DNA from 4 places in the Desulfosporosinus sp. Sb-LF genome. Region 4 is predicted to be linked to each of the others. Evidence: riboswitches for the same ligand, from Rfam matches in the RefSeq annotation. Region 4 holds a riboswitch; each other region holds the start of a gene.
What was found. Region 4 has a riboswitch for thiamine pyrophosphate ahead of E4K68_RS06170 (thiamine phosphate synthase). Riboswitches for the same ligand answer to the same signal wherever they lie in the genome.

Region 1 (4,738 bases), on a different contig from region 4:
ACCGTCTTACTTGCGAGTTGGATATTGGAACGGGGAAGCTAAAGCACCTATCGAAGTTGGTAGTATTTCAGTAGCAGTTTCCGCTACACGCCACTGATCTGGCCCTTTAGATTTAGCTTGTTCAATACTATCATCCAATTCGGTCATGTGATCCCAATACCGTTTCGGCATCAGTGCCATACGACACTGTGGATTATTTCTACTTTCAATGGCAATCGTTTTATAGAATTGCTTCCATAATTGACGGTACTCAATTTCAGTACCGTCAACTTCTGGCAACGTCAACTCGTCGGCAAAGATCAGCTCCGCTTTTTGTGACCGATAAATTAAGGCCATACTGTGAGTTTTATCATAAATCATAAATGTTTCGTTCCGGAATCGGTCGCAAAAATGCACTGATAGAAGAGGCAACACAAAGTTTTTAGGTTCAATTACCGCCACTAACACTTCGCCATAAACGGAAAAACGAACAAATCCCATGAACTTCTGACTTTCAGACGTTAAATGGCGTACAGCTTTTTGGAGGGAACAAACCGTATCGTCCGTGAGCATCGTCATCACCTTGCACCCATACTTAAAACCCAAACGTAGGAAATGATAGATTAACAATTCTTTATTCGGAGCACATGTTAAAAAACCAAGCTTAATCAACTCCTGTGCTTTAGAGGATATCTTTGATGGAATCGAGTTAAAAACCCTGTCTGCCTTATGTTCGTCCGTTTCAATCCATTTCGCCGTATCAAAAAGGCTCTGCTGTACACCTGGGGGTCGGATGATACTGGGATTCTCCTTTTGCTCGTAGCTTTCAAAAACGCAACACATCAGCCCTTCAAAACTACCATCATAAGCGTAGACTAAATCTGTCCTGTCAGGCATTGTTGCACATCCTCTCTCGTAAGGAAAGGCTCGTTAAATAGCGACAGCTGTTCAGGATAAGGAGACGGAAGCTTGTGTTGATCAGCCATAAGGGCTCTAATGGCTCCATCGGACGTTATTTTTAAACCCTCCATGATTTTTCCCTTACAGGTAATAAAATACTGTGCGCGTTTTAGGACAATACCCATCTTTTTAAGTCCAGAAAAATCGATCGGGCCAGTTCTCCTAGCTGTAAGAATACGCATCGCACTTGTCACGCCGATTCCAGGCACTCGTAAAAGCATCTCATAGGGCGCTTTATTAATCTCAAGAGGAAACTTCTCTAAATGGTTGAGTGCCCAATTGCATTTGGGATCCACTTGTAAATTGAAATTAGGATTTTGTTCATCAAGCAGTTCTTTAGCTTCAAAGCCGTAAAACCGTAAAAGCCAGTCGGCCTGATAAAGCCGATGCTCTCGCACTAGAGGTGGTTTGATATCTATAGAAGGTAGTAGTGAATGCTCAGCCACCGGTATATAGGCAGAGAAAAAGACTCTCTTAAGATGGTATTTTCTGTAAAGCCCTTCGGTTAGAGTTAATATCTTATGGTCTGTGTCGGGAGTCGCCCCCACAATCAGCTGTGTGCTCTGTCCGGCTGGCACAAATTTGGAAGCATGACGAAATTTTACTAGATCAGTACTGCTTTCCTGGATTTTAGTAGTAATCAGTCCCATCGGACGTAGTATGGACTCCTTCGTCTTGTCTGGGGCCAAGAGCTTTAGACTCTCCTGAGAAGGCAGCTCAATGTTTATACTCATCCGGTCAGCCAAAAGTCCCAAGCGGGTAATGAGCTCACTATCTGCTCCTGGTATTGCCTTGACATGAATATAACCGCCAAAGTGATAAACGTTACGCAATATCTCAAGAGCCTTAATCATTTGCTCAATCGTATTGTTCGGATTTTTAATGACCCCTGAACTCAGGAATAAACCCTCTATATAGTTCCGCCGATAGAAGTTGATTGTAAGTTCTGCGAGTTCTGAAGGCGTAAACCCGACTCTTACGATATCGTTTGACATGCGATTGACACAGTATTTGCAATCAAAGATGCAGACATTCGTCATCAGTACTTTTAGTAACGATATGCATCGCCCATCGGCCGAAAAGCTATGACAAATCCCAGCTTTTGCTGCGCTACCTATACTGCCTTGCTTGCCACTTCGGTCTACACCGCTGGAAGTGCAAGCCACATCATATTTAGCTGAGTCTGACAAGATTGTCAATTTATTATAAATATCAATGTTCAACACCCCTTACCTAGCAACTATTAAACACTATAATATGAAACGTATGTTCTTGTCAAAAGGAAAAAGGGCAAACACGTGTAAGAGTGTGATCGAGCAGGAGGGCGAGCACATATCAATAGAAACCTTTTAGATTTGCCATCAGAAATAGGGGTGTTAATCATGGCGGAAATTAAAGATTGCACTGAAACACTCAATGTGTTAGTGTAATATAGACTTAATATGGTAACAGGGGAGCTGGAGTTTTCTGGCTGAGAGGGGCAACTTGCCCGACCCTCAACCTGATCTGGGTAATGCCAGCGGAGGAAGGATTTGAGAATAGGGACGCCGCATTACTGCGGTGTTTTTTTATGCTCAGTTCCCCTGCAGTCTCGCACGGCGGACCTTAACAAGGCATACCGTTTTATTGATCACGCACGATATTGATGAGGCTATTCTTCTTTCGGACAGAGTCGTTGTTCTAAGCCAACGTCCCGCTCAGATTATCCAAGAGTTTAAAATCCCATTCCCACACCCGCGTGATCCGGATGAGCTGTTGCTTTCTAGTGTTGCGTTAGATCTTAAAAGGCAACTATTGCACCTACTCATCCCTTAATCACAAGAATTTCTCGCTAAAAGCAAGACACTTCACGAGAGAAAGATTATCGACATGTTAGCTAACAGCCAAACCGAACAGTTGTGCCCCGCACTTCGGACTTCGTCGCAACCATCCTTGATCGCTAACCGATCCGGGCGATGCGAGGGCCTACTTTTGATAGCCCGATCAAGGATGATTATCGTCTAGATCGGGTCATTTTAATCCCTAAGCTGGAGATGTTTGTGCTCACCATACATTCATCGAGAGAGTACAGGAAGTATGGCCCGGCATTAATAGATAGGTTTATCCAACATAAAGGGTAATAGGTAATAGGCGACAGCTAAGTATGAAGGAAATTGAATGTTTCAGGGCCTATTCATTTATACTATAGGAGATCGAGCTTAGGAGAATTTGAAAAAAGCGTGCATCAGAAATCGTAATAATGAAAGAGATGACTAAATGATCGATCGTAATTTTAACGGATATCAATTAAGTAGCGAGTTATTAAAAGCCATTAGTTTGTTGAATTTCATCAGTCCCACCAAAGCCCAGGAACAGGTGATCCCGGCTGTCTTGGCCCGAAAGGATATCATCGTTAAGTCCCAAACTGGTAGCGGAAAGACGGCGGCCTTCGCTATTCCTATTTGCGAATTAGTGGACTGGGAACAGAATAAACCGCAAGCCTTAGTGCTCACACCAACCAGAGAACTTGCAGCTCAGGTCAAAGAAGATATGTTCCATATTGGCCGATTCAAAAGGTTAAAAGTTGCTGCAATTTATGGGAAGTACCCTTTCCACGTTCAGGAAAAGGAACTTAAACAAAAAACCCATGTTGTGGTTGGAACCCCAGGTCGGTTGATCGATCATATCGAAAGAGGGACTATTGATACATCCAATATAAACTATCTCGTCATCGATGAAGCCGATGAAATGCTGAATATGGGTTTCATCGAGCAAATTGAAACCATCATTTCCAGCTTGCCTCAAGAACGGGTGACGATTTTATTGTCAGCGACAATGCCTCAAGACATTAATGTTTTATGTAATAAAATCATGAAAGACCCAATCTGTATGGAAATCGAAGAACAACATCCAGCGACAGATCGGATCGCTCAAGAACGATATCAGGTCGATCAAACGGATAAAATGCAGCTTCTACTAGATCTAACGATTGTCGAAAACCCGGATAGCTGCATGATATTTTGCAATACCAAACAAACGGTCGATGAGGTGTACGCTGAACTCGTAAAGCTAAACTATTCTTGTGAGAAGCTTCATGGGGGAATGGAACAACGGGATCGATTGAGCGTCATGAATGAGTTTAAGCAAGGATTTTTCAGGTATCTATGTGCAACAGATGTTGCGGCCAGAGGTCTGGATATCGAGGACATTACCTTGGTCATTAATTATGATATCCCATATGACCGAGAAAGCTATGTTCATCGGATCGGTAGAACAGGCCGCGTCAACAAGTTGGGTAAAGCCATTACGTTTGTTACCAAAGAGGAAAATAAATTTTTGAAGGATATCCATGACTACATCGGAAAAGAGATACTTTTGAAGGAAAGACCGGAAGAAGAAACGGTGCGTCAGTCGAAACAATATTTCATGGCGAAAATCAAGACGCCGCCAGATATCAAAGAAACAAAAGGCGCGCAGCTGAGCACTGAAATTATGAAAATCCATGTGAATGCCGGGAAGAAAACAAAGATGAGACCGGTCGATATTGTTGGCACACTATGCAGTATTCAAGGAATAACTGCGGCTGATATCGGGATCATCAATATCCTGGATGTATCTACCTTTGTCGAAATCTTAAACAATAAAGGTGAGCTGGTGCTGCAAGATCTGCAAAACACTCCGATCAAAGGTCGGCTTCGGAAGGTAAGCAAGGCGGATAGGTGAAAGGGAGACTCTGTAGTTTTGTAGTGCCAAGAGAAGAGAGTCATAATTCAGCTGGCTTCCGAACTTTGCCAATGAACTACGGAGGCCTTTTATAGAT
Region 2 (4,738 bases), on a different contig from region 4:
GGCCTTCAACCATGCTGTCGTCTGAAACGGAAAGCTGTAGGTCACTTGCTTTCCCATCTAACTTGATAAAACTGTGTTCAATGATTATAAGCGAAAGGTAGCCGCCTTCGGATTTTTCTGCATAGTAGTCTAGAATTGACTGGTTTACTTTCCCATTGGGATCTGCTTTCGCGGTAGCCATGGGTGGCATTACTAAACGGTTAATTAGAGTTAACGGGCCTGCTTGTAATGGTTTAAGTAAATGGGACATAAATTCAACCTCCCTAGTTGTATATAACCATATGTTATAGCTGGGGAATTGTTTTGGCAAGTAAATCGAATCTGATTTAATACTACAGAAAGACTAATTGGGGAGTATAGAGAGACAGGATATAGCTGTCATTATAACCAATAATCAACTAATGCATTAAAAAATTTATCTTGCTACAATAGCAATACGCCGCAAGGAAATAACATTATATATCCTTCCTGCGATGTACGAAGATTTTTATTTGGTTTTGATCCTATATAGATGACCGGGAGTTTAATAATCTTTCCTAGTAGGTCAAGCCCTTTTTAGGAAAGGGAAGACTGAACTGTAAAGTGAAGACGCCCACCTGCGAGAGCAGGGTCAGAAACCAAATAGTCCAACGGCATTGTGGGGTCAAGAAAACATAGGAGCAGGTACATTTTCGTGAGAAAGAATGTACCTGCTCCTATGTTTTCCTTTTTTGTTTGCCTATGCCTGTGGTAGGCGAGATTGAGTCGATTTTCTTGGTGACTTTTGATTAATTGAACCCCCAGAACACCGGCTAAGAGGCCAACGATGTAACTGATATCAGTTCCTCCTAAGTAATGTGGGCCATGTAACCTGTATAAAGAGTGGAGGACATAAGGGAACAGAGAGCAGGAGCAGAAAGTTTTTATAGGTATCTTCAAAAGTTCTCGCCCTTAGTTTAATAATGAGTTTATCTTTAATATCTTTTCAGTCAATTCATCAAGGGTTTCGGCTAGGATCAGAATTAGAATCTCCAAGTTTATTCTATCAGGAATGGAGATAACATCCGGGAGTATATCAGTTTCCATAAACATTCCTTCCAGATCCCGAATAAAATCACCTTCATTTTGCCTGTAGTCTAAGGCAGTAGGCATTTTGGATACCGTTAAACCCGCCTTACTAGAAGCCTGAAGAATAGCAGGGGTGTTTCTCAGATTAATAAGGCAACGTGTCTGAGGGGAATATTTGCGAAGACTTAACAATGTTTCACCCATGTTCACGGAACCTCCGAGTTCAGGTAGACCCAGTGTAACGGTGGTGTTTTTATAACGGAGAATTCTGCCTGGAATACCGGCTATTTCATCAAGTGATTTGCTCATTGGAGATGCATAGGCAATGTTTGCCCCAATTTCCGGTAGCATTCTATAGATGTTCTCTTGACAGAGTATGCTTACACATGCTTGGAGCTCTGTACATAGCTTTATTGAAGTTCCATTTGTTTCTTGAATTGAAGGGCTCTCTGGTGAGAGCAGTGGGCTAAAAAACACATCCCAGAATTTATCAATCGGAGGCGGAATGAGTTCATATTTTTCACCGTTATCCATATAGTAACAACCTTTGTCTGGGGACGTGACTTTACCCACTATAGCAGAGTCTATCCCTTGTTCGGCAAAAGCGGCCATCAATTCGGCAGTTTTTTTAGTAGAACAGGTTAAGACCAATGTTCCTTCACTGATGATTTCTAATGGATCAAGCTTAAAATAATTACACAGAGCAGCGATGTCTTCAGGAACAAATATCTTATTCTTATCAATTAGCATTCCTTTACCTGAAGCCTGGGCTACCTCCCATAAACCTCTCATAACGCCACCTTCTGTAGCGTCATGCATGGCGTGAACCCCACCAACAGTCGACGCTATGTGGGCATCCTTTACAACAGATACATCTTTCATTCTTTCCGCAGCTTTGTTGACTAGAGAAGGGGCTAAGACGGTGGACAGAAAATTTTTATGTTCATAACCAAGTAAAGCTCCTGCCTCGATCGCAGCACCTTTGGTGATTAGAACGTCATCACCTACTTGAGCCCCCTTAGGCGAGATATACTCATCAGCGAGCCCCCAAACCGTAATTCCTCCGATAGTAGGTACGACTACTGCCCCGTAATATCCTGTATGTCCACCAACGATGGAAATTCCTAATTCGCTGGCATATTTACTGATACTCTTAATCAGTTCTCCTGTATAATTGTCTTCTGTACCGGGAGGTAGAAGTAGGGAATAAGTCATAAATTGGGGTTTAATTCCCATTACCGCAACATCACTTGCTCCAATATGCACAGTGACGTATGCGAAATCATCAGCTGACATGGTCATACTAGGGAAGATGGGATCTTCGGCTATAGCCATATAACGATCGCCAATTTTGAGAATCGCCGCATCGACACCCATACTTGGCCCAATGATGACCTCGGGTTTTTGTTCTCCAGTAAAGGATAAGATATTTTTTTCAAAGAAATCATCATTTACTTTTCCGATCATTTGTTTTGCCTCCTCTTTAAAAAAATAAAACCGCAATCCTAAAATAGGTTGCGGTAAAAACATTTGTAATGATTCACATTACTGATTTTTCCATCCCTACGCCAGCATTATCCGGGTCAGGTTATAGGGTCAAAGACTTTATTGGGTCTTTATCTCAGCCGGCCTCATCCAGCTCCCCTGAAAAAACATAATTAATTTGTGGCGGTTAATCTATACACTTAATATACTTCTATATCTATGAGGATTCAATGCAAAAATTGGAATAAATTTTACTGGAAACGTTTCGAGAGGCAATACATAATGTGAAAGATTCTATAAGGGCTCAGCTTGGAAACATGAGTTACGGCTTCTAGCCTTGAGTCTATCCTTAGGTTAAGAAATTAATAACTAATTAACGAAGCCATTAGTATTCCCGTTGCTATACTTAAACAGAAAGAGAAAATACCGACCGCCACATTACCATTAGGTATTTCACGACGTACCTTAATAGTAGGGGTTAATAATTCAAAGAGCCAGTATACGATAATTAAGAAGACGGTTCCGGTCAGTGTCCAAACAGTCATATCTAGGAGGTCTACCGAGTGATAAATGGCTGATGCAAGGAGAATAGCAAGGCCCAGAATCTTACCTCCTAAATCAAATGCCACGGCTTTGGCAGCAGCGACCTTCTGCGGATTTTCCAGATCATCCCCGAAAGCCATAATCTGAAATTCTTTGTAGGGTGTTGTGTATGTAAAGAGCATCACAGCTAATAACATCAAAGGAATCGTGACCCCTAAATACTTAAGAAAGTTAATCAGATACATTTACCATCTTCCTCCTTAATAGTTTTTAGACATATAGGCAAGAAACACGAGAGATTGCCGGTGATTCGCTCCCCGATACGGGCACTTACAGCTGAAGCTTTGCCTCCGACCAAAAAAGAACCCCATAGCAGCCTTCCTTGATAAGGCCCACTCAAAGTATTACTTTCAACCACTTCCATATCAACCCTTTTCTGATAAATCATCGGTTGATCCCAATAGAAGTCATCCTTATCCTTTTCAACAAGTTGGCCGTCCGCTTCAAATAGACTAACAGCCCCACCCTCTCGGCCAAAGATGGGCTTGGTCACATATGGTTCCTTGTTTAGAAACCGGTTTTCCATATAGGTAGGAAGCATATAAGTCTCAATCCACTGATGTTCTTCAGTCGTATAAAACTCACCAGTTTCATGTAAATTCCAGATCAAGCTTTGAAGTGCCTTGGTTTGCGCTACAAATGCTGAGGGTGGATTGATAATTGCTAGTTTACCTCTAGCTACCAAATCAAGGACGTGTGCCCCCGTCGGGTATCGATCTCTCTCATCATTGTCTTCAGCGAGTTTCTCTAAGGCATGAAGACGATACCACACATCAATGGGTACGAGTTGCTCCTCGGCCAGAGCACACAACCGGTCTTCAGAAATCCTCAAGTCCTCGAGCGCTACAAACTGTGCCGACAGGCCGGAATGATTCAATAAATACTTCACGGTGTCCCGGTCCTCATCATGCCAGCCCAAGGCGCTAAAAACTATGGAGTTAGTAGCATAACCCTGTTTTTGATACGTTTCAATTATACTACCGAAAGCTTCTTGTATTTGCCCATTAACTCCTTCGTTCGGGTTTTCTACCCCGAAAAACCTGCAAGCTTTGGCGTTAACAAAGAAAGCTTCTACGACACTGGTCGGCGTATCTGCGTTAAATTCAATCATTTTAATCCCTTCGGCCGTCTGCACAAAATCAAAGCGACCGATCACCGTCACCATTTCGGGCTTAACGAGCACTCGAACGGCAAGCAATGCTTCCTCAGGAATTCCTAACTCTCGTAATAATGCATCATCTGCGCTCTGTACGGCAAGTACAGTTTTTGCATAAATACCGCCTAAGGCCTCGGTTGCAAAAGCAATCTCTTGACGGAATTGCTGAGTAATTGGATGAATTACTGCCAGTCCGTACTCCGTTCCATTCATCCAATCCCATGAAAAAACTGATCTAAGCGGACCGTAAAGCTGTTCTCTTAGTTTCTCATAGGGCAGCTCAGCTGGCACTCGATCCACCTCCGCCAATCCCGCCATGAGAACCACTCGTAATTCCTGTCCCTCCCGCCGCGGAACTACTCCCACCCGATGTGCTCGTTGAGCCACTACGCCCCCAGGGGGAAACTCCTGTAATGCCTGATTTACTTTTAGTGGTGCCTGAACCAT
Region 3 (4,738 bases), on a different contig from region 4:
TCTCTGATAATGGAGATGCTACAGGCAAGGGATATGTGTCTGGCCTAGAGCTCATGTGCCATGGATTAATGCGTAAAAAAGTATTGGTAATCGGGGCAGGCCCTGTAGGTACTGGCGCTGCTTTAGCGCTAATGCACTTTGGGGCAGAGGTTTCAATATATGACATAGATTTGTCGGCTAGCCAAAGGTTATCTGGGAGGTTGTTAAAACAGGGTTATTCCGTAAAGATAGAAACAGACTTAGACGGCGCTTTAGGGAGGCATAGCATTTTGGTGGATGCTTGCCCAGCTGAAGATGTTATTTTGTTGCGGCATATCACAGGAGATACAAGGATTGCAGCACCTGGTATTCCACTGGGGGTGCAGGCAACAGGCGTTGAGCAACTTCCCAAACGATTGCTCCATGATCCATTGCAGATTGGAGTGGCTACCATGATTTTTGACGTTTTGTAAACGCCTCTCCCTAATCGCAAATCGCCTTGAAATTTTTCCACTCGAATCGCGGTAATCGTAGAATAGATTGGAGTCGAAATAGATGACGATAGATTCTGGAAATAAAAAACGTTATTATCGCAAGAATGTCGATTTTTTTAAGTTCGTAGAGAAATTAAAGTTATGGCCTTCGAGAAACGGGATTCTGCATGGCATTAAAAGCATGACGATCCATGGAAACACTGCAGAGATCGTAACCCATTGTAATGAAAAGTTTCAGATCTACAATTCCAAGCATAGCCGAGCAGCACGATGCCTTCGAAATAAGTTGTTTTTTCATGCCTGCGGTACCTGCAAAATCCCGGAATGGAAGTTAAAAAAATACTCAGCGACTTTTGTCAATCAAAACTATGGTTCTCGTTTGTAGAGATGACTTTCATTGGATTATTTGAACTTGTCCGGAGGACCTCTTCCTGAATTCTGTTTTAACTGCGCTCAAGTAAGCTTCAAACTTCGCTAGAGCGCTTTTCTATTTCAAGGTCTTAAGCCTAAAATACCAGAATCCAATTTGACACTGAACTTGTACCAATATTTATTAATGTGATCGGTTTTCATTCCAAAGCCGTTCGTATTTGTTGATGAGATTGGGTACCCTCTGAACATAGTTCAGAGTTTCAGGGATCTTTGCCCAGGAATGGTTCTCTACATTTCCTGGCCCAGCATTATAAGCCGCAAGTGCTTCCGGAAGATTACCAAATTCTTTCAGTTGTATTTGCAAGTAATGGGCTCCGCCGTCAATATTTTGAGCGGGGTCATATGGATTTACATTTAATGATTTCGCGGTAGACGGCATCAGCTGCATTAAACCCAATGCCCCAACGGGACTAACTGAGTTCGGGTCTCCACCGGATTCTTGTTCAATTACGGCTGCAATTAAGGCAGGCTCAAGCGTATACTTCTTAGCGGACACTTCAATTTCCTTTTGCCAACGTAGTACCCTATCGTTGAGATTGATGGGTTGAGAATTCTCACCAACAATAATGGTCTGGCCCTGGTAGGTAATAATGGAAATACCCCAGAACTCTACAAAAGTATTTCCTGCAGCAGCTACGTCAATCTTGAGCTTTGCCCAGGGCGTCGAATTTCCTTGGGCTAGGTCCTCTGTGATCGCTGTTTTTATCCCTAGAACAGTTTTGATATCTTGGTTTACTGTGTTCGCTTTAACCTTAAACTGAGCTAGCTTTTGCCGTTTATAGATCTTGGTTTGTGTGACGTCAGTTTTTTCGCCAGGTAGCGAAGGCACCAACCAAGCCGGCGGGTTGCGATTGCTGAGGACGTCGATCAAGCCTTCCCATGTCGGCCTAGTTGTAGAACAGAAAAATAAGAGATAGATCACTAACAAACACATGCTAGTAGTTAATAATAGTCCACGTCGTTGCTTTAGAAAATTAAAGACCTTATTGTTAATTTTGGCTACGGTCATAGTTACACCTCTAAAATTTCATCCGTTTTACTATATCATAAGTCGTAAGAAATGCTGTAAACCATTTAATGGCTATCCCAAAGAACGAAAGTGGGATTGAGTAGGACGGGAATTGGAGGAATACAAGAGTAACTAGTATAGAGGGAATGAACGTATTATAATGGTAAATGACGGATGAAGACGTTGACTTTAGGCTTTTCCCATGTTAAATTTAACAAACAATATTGCAATGGGCGGGGGAGCTGGAAAGGCTGGCTGAGATTTAGACCCTATAAGGTCTAAGACCCTATTAACCTGATCTGGATAATGCCAGCGTAGGTAAGCAGTTTTACTCTTTTATGTAGATGAAGGAGCACAAACCCTATTCTGGGGGGTCTGTGCTCTTTTTTAGACTTTAAGAGAATTCAAGAATGTTTAGGAGGACGTCATGAAAAAAGTACTTACCATAGCTGGTTCAGATTGCAGTGGGGGAGCGGGAATTCAAGCTGATCTAAAGACTTTTTCTGCTCATGGAGTCTATGGAATGAGTGTTATAACCGCAGTTACCGCCCAAAACACCCAAGGAGTTTTTGCAGTACAGGATATCTCAAGAGATGTAATTGCCAAACAAATCGAGGCAATCTTTGAGGATATTGAGGTCGATGGGGTAAAAATAGGTATGGTTTCTCAAGTTCAGACCATAGAAGTAATTTCTGAACAGTTGAGGCGTTATAAGCCACAAACGATCGTTGTTGACCCAGTCATGGTATCTAAAAGCGGCTACCACTTGTTAAATCCAGAGGCGGAATCAACGCTGATAAAAGAATTACTGCCTTTAGCTATGATCGTAACTCCTAATATCCCGGAGGCTGAGGTAATGACTAAAATGTCCATTAACACTCTGAAGCAAATGGAAGAGGCTTCTAAAGCTATTTATCAGATGGGGGCCAAGAATGTTCTGCTGAAGGGGGGGCACCTAGAGGATGACTCGACTGATATCCTCTATGATGGACGGGAATTCAGTTATTTTTCCACGTCTCGAATTGCTACTAAAAATACTCACGGAACGGGCTGTACTCTTTCGTCCGCTCTTACTGCAAATCTAGCTCTGGGGTATCATCTGAACGAGGCTGTCTCACGAGCAAAGGAGTATATTACAACGGCCATTCAACATTCTTTAGCCATTGGCAAAGGCGTAGGGCCAACCCATCACTTTTATGAACTTTACAAAAAGGCGGGATTAATCGAGTGAGTTTAGAAAATAAGAATAACTTAAGCATGTTTAACTTTACAACCCTCTGGTTCGGCGCGGCGATTTCTGTAGCAGAAATTTTAGCGGGAGGGCTGCTGGCTCCACTGGGTTTTAAGATGGGCCTTTTGGCGATTATTTTGGGACACTTGGTGGGAACAACTCTTCTAGTTTTGGGAGGAATCATTGGCACGAATGAGCGGATTCCAGCTTTGGTGTCTACCAGAATTTCCTTTGGCCAGTATGGTTCGTACTTATTTTCAATTCTTAACGTTTTACAGTTGCTGGGTTGGACAGCCGTGATGATTATATCCGGGGCGCGATCGGTTAACCAGATTACGAAACTATTATGGGCATTCGATCATTTGACAGTTTGGAGCTTAATTATTGGGGCCTTTATCTTTGTTTGGGTTTGGCTCGGAAAAGATACCGGCTGGAAAAAGGCCAACCACATTGCCGTTATTTTATTGTTTCTTTTAACAATAGTCTTAAGCGTTATAATTTTCCGTAACCATGAGTTGTTTAGTAAGCAGGTTACTGGGGAAATGGCCTTCGGCTCAGCTTTAGAATTAGCAGTGGTCATGCCCTTATCTTGGTTACCCCTGATCTCCGACTATACTCGATTTGCCAAGACAAAGCGAGGGGGAGCCGGAGGCAGCTGGCTTGGTTACTTTTTCGGTAGCAGCTGGATGTACATTATCGGGTTAGGCGCTGCCATAGTAGCATCAGATCCAGACCCTTCAGCCATGTTACTAGCTGCAAATCTTGGTGTCGTAGCCTTAGGAATTATCGTCTTGGCGACCGTAACAACGACTTTTCTGGACGCATATTCCGCAGGGGTTACTTTTCTAAACATATTTCCAAACTTAAAGGAAAAAACAGTGGCCTTAGTTATGACCGCGATTGGAACAGGACTTGCGATCATCGTTAATATTGAGCAATATCAGGATTTCCTCTATGCCATTGGCTCGGTTTTTGCGCCTCTGTTTGCTATTCTGTTGACGGATTATTTTCTTTTGAAAAATAAGAAGATACGAGTGGAATTATTGGTAAACTGGGGTACTTTAGCCCTCTGCATATTGGGAACGGTATTATATTACCAGTTTATCAACTTGAATTTTGTTCTGGGAGCTACAATACCGGTTATGGTGTTGATTAGCTTACTACATTCTATAACTTGGAGGTTGACAGTCAAATGGAATTACGTGCGAAAATCTCTGCGAACTTAAGGGCTGTTAAAGAAAAGAGCCCGTTGATTCACCATATTACGAACTATGTTACCGTCAATGATTGCGCCAATATTGTCTTGGCGATCGGTGGTTCGCCTGTAATGGCGGATGACCTGGAGGAAGTCGCAGAAATGGTCGGCTTTGCTTCAGCCTTAGTCCTTAATATTGGCACACTCAATTCTAGGACGATTGAGAGCATGCTGGTTGCGGGGTTAAAGGCGAAGGAATTAGGCGTTCCAATCATTCTAGATCCGGTAGGGGTAGGAGCAACAAAGCTGCGCACCAATACGTCTGAAAGACTGATCAGAGAAGTTAAACCCGATGTGATCCGGGGTAATATGTCCGAAATCAAAGTCTTGGCGGGCTT
Region 4 (4,738 bases):
AACTAGAAGAAAGAAATGTTTATGGGAGGTTTATATGCCAAACGAAACGGTTACCCTTTCCATTCTTAAAGCAAACGGGCCACTACTCGAAAATATGGAAGACGCAGTAGTTCGAGAAGTTCCCTTAACCATTCACTACAACCGTGAAGAGATTGCGACGCTTTTATGCTCCCCTTCCCAAACTGAAGAACTCACCCTCGGATTTTTACTGAATGAAGGATTTATCCGTGTACCTGAAGACGTCTATGAGCTGCGCCACGATCCTTTAGACCACTTGGTTTGGGTGGAAGGAAAACCATGTCTGTTGCAAAAAGAACTCATGAGCAAACGATTTGTTTCCGCCTGTTGTGGCAAAAGTAGAGCCTCCTTTTGCTTTGCAAATGATGTCCTGATGGTTAAACCGCTTACATCGAACCTACGCATACCACTCCAGGTAGCCTATGATTATGCTAAGTTTTTGCAGTCCTATCTTCCGCTCTTTCAAGAAACCGGCGGAATACACAGTGGCGGAGTGGGCTCTCAGGGCAATGTACTCCTAACAAGCTATGATATCGGCAGACATAATGTCTTTGATAAACTTAGTGGCAAGGCCTTTCAATCAAACTTAAATCTTGAAAACCATGTAATTTTCTTCAGTGGCCGAGTCTCTTCCGAAATACTACTCAAAGTTGCCAAAATGAAGGTGCCCATTCTCATTGCCCGTGGTGCACCTACGGACATGGCCCTCTCTCAAGCTACCGCTCTAAATATCACCGTTGTGGGGTTTGCCAGAGAGCAACGCCTTAATATTTATACCTGCCCTGAGCGAATTCTTCGCTGATAATTTCGCTTTTCACGGTTTGAAGTCGAATCTCGCTTAGGTACCTAAACGAGTCCAGTTAATAAGCACATTGAGTTTAATAGTCATTTGATGTAAGTGTCCTTTTTCGTTTAAGGATAGCAGTCCATTCTTCAGGTGTATTCACGTTACAGAAGACGTCGCTCAAATTTGAAAAGGCTTCTAGTTCCGTTTCTCCCACATATTTCACTGAACAAGCTTGATAAAAATCAATAATCTTGAGGCAACCTGCCTCGAGATTATTTTTGATTGCGGGAAGGCAACGTCGATGATAAAAGGCGTGTAGTGGGTGGAGGCCGAATTGAAGCCGTGGAACAACAACATCATACTCCGGAATCCATTTTGCCAAAAAGCGGATGGGATCTACTTCTAAAAATGGCATATCACAGGCCACGAAAAAAACCTTATCATAGGTCGCCGCTTTTAAACCCTGATAAAGACCTTCTAAAGGGCCTCGGCCAAGAATCTCATCTAAAATGACCGGTACTTCATAGCCTGCATACAGTTCAGGCTTATTGCTGCTAATCAAAACTTCTGCAAATACTCCTTGTAAGACAGTTAAACTCCGCTCCACTAAAGGCTTGCCCTCCAGTTCAAGGAAGGCCTTATCTTTATTCATTCGTGAGCTTTTCCCACCGGCTAATAAAATCCCGGTAGCGTTCAACATTGGAAGTTGCTCCTTGGGTTTCTGTAGTGACTTAGTAATTTTTGAAGACCTCCTCGTATTCAGCAGACGAGAAGCGTGTCCGAATCCGTTCTTAATAATAGTTACGGGACTCTGATCGCATCGGTCACTTTTCATTTTTCATATACCTTAATGTACCACATCAAACTTTTACTGTCACATTAGTAATCTTGAATAGCTCATGATACGATCGACCTGCTCTCTCCTCCTCAGGCATTTGCGTCTCTCGTATGGAAGACACCTCAGGCAGGAAAAGTGGGAATGATCTATTTAATTTACACTTCTATCGTTTAGTTATATAATGATATTAATACTTAACTGGACAAGTATTAATGCCCACTCAACTAAATACGTCGTTTGCTAGGGGTGCCCTTCGGGGCTGAGATGAGGAAACTCGATCCCTTTGAACCTGATCTGGGTAATACCAGCGGAGGAAAGCTAATCGTTTTACTTATATTTAGGAATATAAATGAGAACTGCTTACCGCAGTTCTCATTTTTTTTATAGTTTAAGCCCTCCCTGGTACCATGGCAGTAAGACGGGAACCACAGTAAACACGTACGTGATCAAGTGAAAGGAAGGCTGTTCCATGCAAATTGTTCCACCCATTCGCCTGCTCAAGCACAGGTTGCTGTAAAGGATGGCACAGATTACATCGGAGTAGGACCTTCATTTGCCACCCATACCAAAATCGATGTGTGTGATCCAGTAGGACTGGACTATTTAGACTACGTCGTCAAGAATTTGGAGATCCCGTTCGTCGCAATTGGCGGCATCAAGGAGCACAATCTGGCCGAAGTTGTTAAGGCGGGAGCTCGGACCATTGCCTTGTCACCGAGATTGTGGGCAATCTAGACATTCCGGGTAAGATAAAGAGTTTACAACGTATTATGGAGACACAGACCTATTCGCAATATGAAGCATATAGAAAGAGTGTGATTTGATGAGTACACAGATGGAACAAGCCAAAAACGGGGTCATCACAGCGGCAATGCAAACAGTCGCCGCGAAAGAAGGGCTGACGGCTGAGGAAATTAGACTTCGAGTAGCGGCGGGCAGTATTGTCATCCCAGCTAACCACAATCACACCTCTTTAAGTCCGGAGGGTGTTGGCTTGGGACTGAAGACAAAGATTAATGTCAATTTGGGTATCTCCCCAGATTGTGCCAACCTCGACAGTGAACTGGCCAAAGTACGCATGGCTCTGGACATGAAAGCTGAAGCGATTATGGATCTCAGCAACTACGGTAAAACCGTTGAATTTCGCCACCGGCTCATCGAAATGTCCCCAGCTATGATCGGTTCGGTTCCTATGTATGATGCCCTTGGTTACTTGGACAAAAAATTGGAAGACATTACACCCCAAGAGTTCTTAGCTGTGGTAGCACAGCACGCCCGAGACGGTGTAGATTTTGTAACAATCCACGCCGGCATCAACCAAGAAACCGCCCAGCACTTCCGACAGACCTCCCGCGTCACCAACATTGTCTCCCGGGGTGGTTCCCTACTGTATGCCTGGATGGAATTAACCGGGAAGGAAAACCCTTTTTATGAGTATTTTGATGATCTTCTAGATATATGCGCAGAATACGACGTTACCTTGAGCCTAGGGGATGCTTGCCGTCCTGGTAGTATCGGGGATGCTACAGACGGAGCTCAAATTTCCGAATTGATTGTCCTTGGAGAACTAACTCAGAAGGCTTGGAAACGCAATGTTCAAGTCATGATTGAAGGACCTGGCCACGTTCCCTTGAACGAAGTTGTAGCAAATGTCCAGATAGCGAAAAAGCTATGCCACGGTGCACCCTTTTATATCTTGGGACCGTTGGTCACGGATGTTGCGCCAGGTTACGATCACATCACCAGTGCTATAGGTGGAGCTTTAGCCGCCTCCGCAGGAGCGGATTTCCTCTGCTATGTGACACCAGCTGAGCACCTTCGTCTACCTACTTTGGACGACGTGCGTGAAGGGATCGTAGCGGCCAAGATTGCAGCTCATGCCGGAGATATCGCCAAAGGAGTACCCGGCGCTGCAGCATGGGATCGAGAGATGAGCGAGGCTAGGCAGGCTTTGGATTGGACAAAAATGTTTGACCTAGCCTTGGACCGGGAAAAACCGGAGCGTTATCGTAAAGAGTCCGCCCCCGAGCACCAAGACAGCTGCACCATGTGCGGAGAAATGTGTTCGATGCGCCTCATGAACCGCATTATGGACAAATAAGTTTATTGAACTGCGATAATACAAAAAAAATGGACCTTCATTAAAGAGAAGGCCCATTTTTTTGTATTAACTAATTTTTGAAATCTTTACCCCACAGACTTTGTACTCATAAGTCTTAGTGACTTTGTCATACGCCCCATTAGTCAAGACGTTGGTGGGGGATTTCATATAGTGCAGAGTCATGAAGACCATTCCAAGGGGTACTCGTTCCGTCAGCTTTATTTTTGTTTCCAGTTCTCCCCGACGGGATGCCACCTTGACGACTTCACCGTCTTCTAGTCCGAGCCGTTTGGCATCAGAAGGATTAATCTCTGCTAACTCTTCAGGTGAGTAATCCTCTAACCCCTTCGAATTTTGCGTGAAAACATTATAATGGGAAAGTTTACGCCCCGTATTGAGTAAGAACGGATACTCCTCATCAGGTTGTTCCCCAGGTAACTGATGGTCTACTGACACAAACAGTCCTTTACCCCTGTTGAATTTTCCTTCATGTAAGAACTTGGTTCCTGGATGTTCAGCATGCGGCACCGGCCATTGCAATCCTTGCGTACCCAAACGAGCATGGGTAATCCCTGCAAATTGGGGAGTCAGCTTCGCCACTTCCTGCATAACTTCTTCCGAAGACTGATATGGGAAGGAGTAACCCATACGGTTAGCCAATTCACAAATGATGTCCCCATCAGCCTTTGCGTTTCCAATAGGCTCGATCGCTTTATTAACCATTTGCACTCGACGTTCCGTGTTCGAGAATGTACCCGTTTTTTCTGCAAAACTAGCCCCTGGCAACACTACATCCGCCAGTTTAGCGGTCTCAGACATAAAGATTTCTTGAACTACGAGGAAGTCGAGGGCCTGCAGACCTTTACGCACATGGTTGGCATCAGCATCTGTCATCACTGGATCTTCTCCCAAAACGTACAGTGCCCGTAGATTTTTGCTGACTGCTGCGTCAAACATATCAGGAATCATAAACCCGGGATTAGGATCTAAAGGA

Region 1: linked by a shared signal. The riboswitch ahead of E4K68_RS15445 (hypothetical protein) and the one ahead of E4K68_RS06170 (thiamine phosphate synthase) in region 4 are both predicted to bind thiamine pyrophosphate.
Region 2: linked by a shared signal. The riboswitch ahead of E4K68_RS15535 (thiamine-phosphate synthase family protein) and the one ahead of E4K68_RS06170 (thiamine phosphate synthase) in region 4 are both predicted to bind thiamine pyrophosphate.
Region 3: linked by a shared signal. The riboswitch ahead of thiD (bifunctional hydroxymethylpyrimidine kinase/phosphomethylpyrimidine kinase) and the one ahead of E4K68_RS06170 (thiamine phosphate synthase) in region 4 are both predicted to bind thiamine pyrophosphate.

Annotation. Positions count from the first base shown of each region.
Region 1 covers NZ_SPQR01000010.1:69,372-74,109, forward strand. Annotated here, with positions in the region: gene E4K68_RS15435 (TIGR03915 family putative DNA repair protein) at 7-876, opposite strand; gene E4K68_RS15440 (putative DNA modification/repair radical SAM protein) at 855-2,156, opposite strand; TPP riboswitch at 2,380-2,485, shown strand; gene E4K68_RS15445 (hypothetical protein) at 2,500-2,754, shown strand; gene E4K68_RS15450 (DEAD/DEAH box helicase) at 3,196-4,641, shown strand.
Region 2 covers NZ_SPQR01000010.1:89,750-94,487, forward strand. Annotated here, with positions in the region: gene E4K68_RS15525 (NADH:flavin oxidoreductase) at 1-250, opposite strand, end outside; RNA gene ssrS (6S RNA) at 463-646, shown strand; gene E4K68_RS15535 (thiamine-phosphate synthase family protein) at 931-2,514, opposite strand; TPP riboswitch at 2,590-2,703, opposite strand; gene E4K68_RS15540 (DUF350 domain-containing protein) at 2,895-3,320, opposite strand; gene E4K68_RS15545 (glutathionylspermidine synthase family protein) at 3,311-4,678, opposite strand; gene E4K68_RS15550 (hypothetical protein) at 4,572-4,738, opposite strand, start outside.
Region 3 covers NZ_SPQR01000011.1:63,544-68,281, reverse strand. Annotated here, with positions in the region: gene pylD (3-methylornithyl-N6-L-lysine dehydrogenase PylD) at 1-452, shown strand, start outside; gene pylSn (pyrrolysine--tRNA(Pyl) ligase small subunit) at 535-858, shown strand; gene E4K68_RS21490 (lytic transglycosylase domain-containing protein) at 1,027-1,914, opposite strand; TPP riboswitch at 2,140-2,253, shown strand; gene thiD (bifunctional hydroxymethylpyrimidine kinase/phosphomethylpyrimidine kinase) at 2,342-3,145, shown strand; gene cytX (putative hydroxymethylpyrimidine transporter CytX) at 3,142-4,371, shown strand; gene thiM (hydroxyethylthiazole kinase) at 4,338-4,738, shown strand, end outside.
Region 4 covers NZ_SPQR01000003.1:324,431-329,168, forward strand. Annotated here, with positions in the region: gene fdhD (formate dehydrogenase accessory sulfurtransferase FdhD) at 35-820, shown strand; gene E4K68_RS06165 (molybdenum cofactor guanylyltransferase) at 897-1,505, opposite strand; TPP riboswitch at 1,876-1,976, shown strand; partial or broken gene E4K68_RS06170 (thiamine phosphate synthase) at 2,124-2,467, shown strand; gene thiC (phosphomethylpyrimidine synthase ThiC) at 2,467-3,744, shown strand; gene fdhF (formate dehydrogenase subunit alpha) at 3,811-4,738, opposite strand, start outside.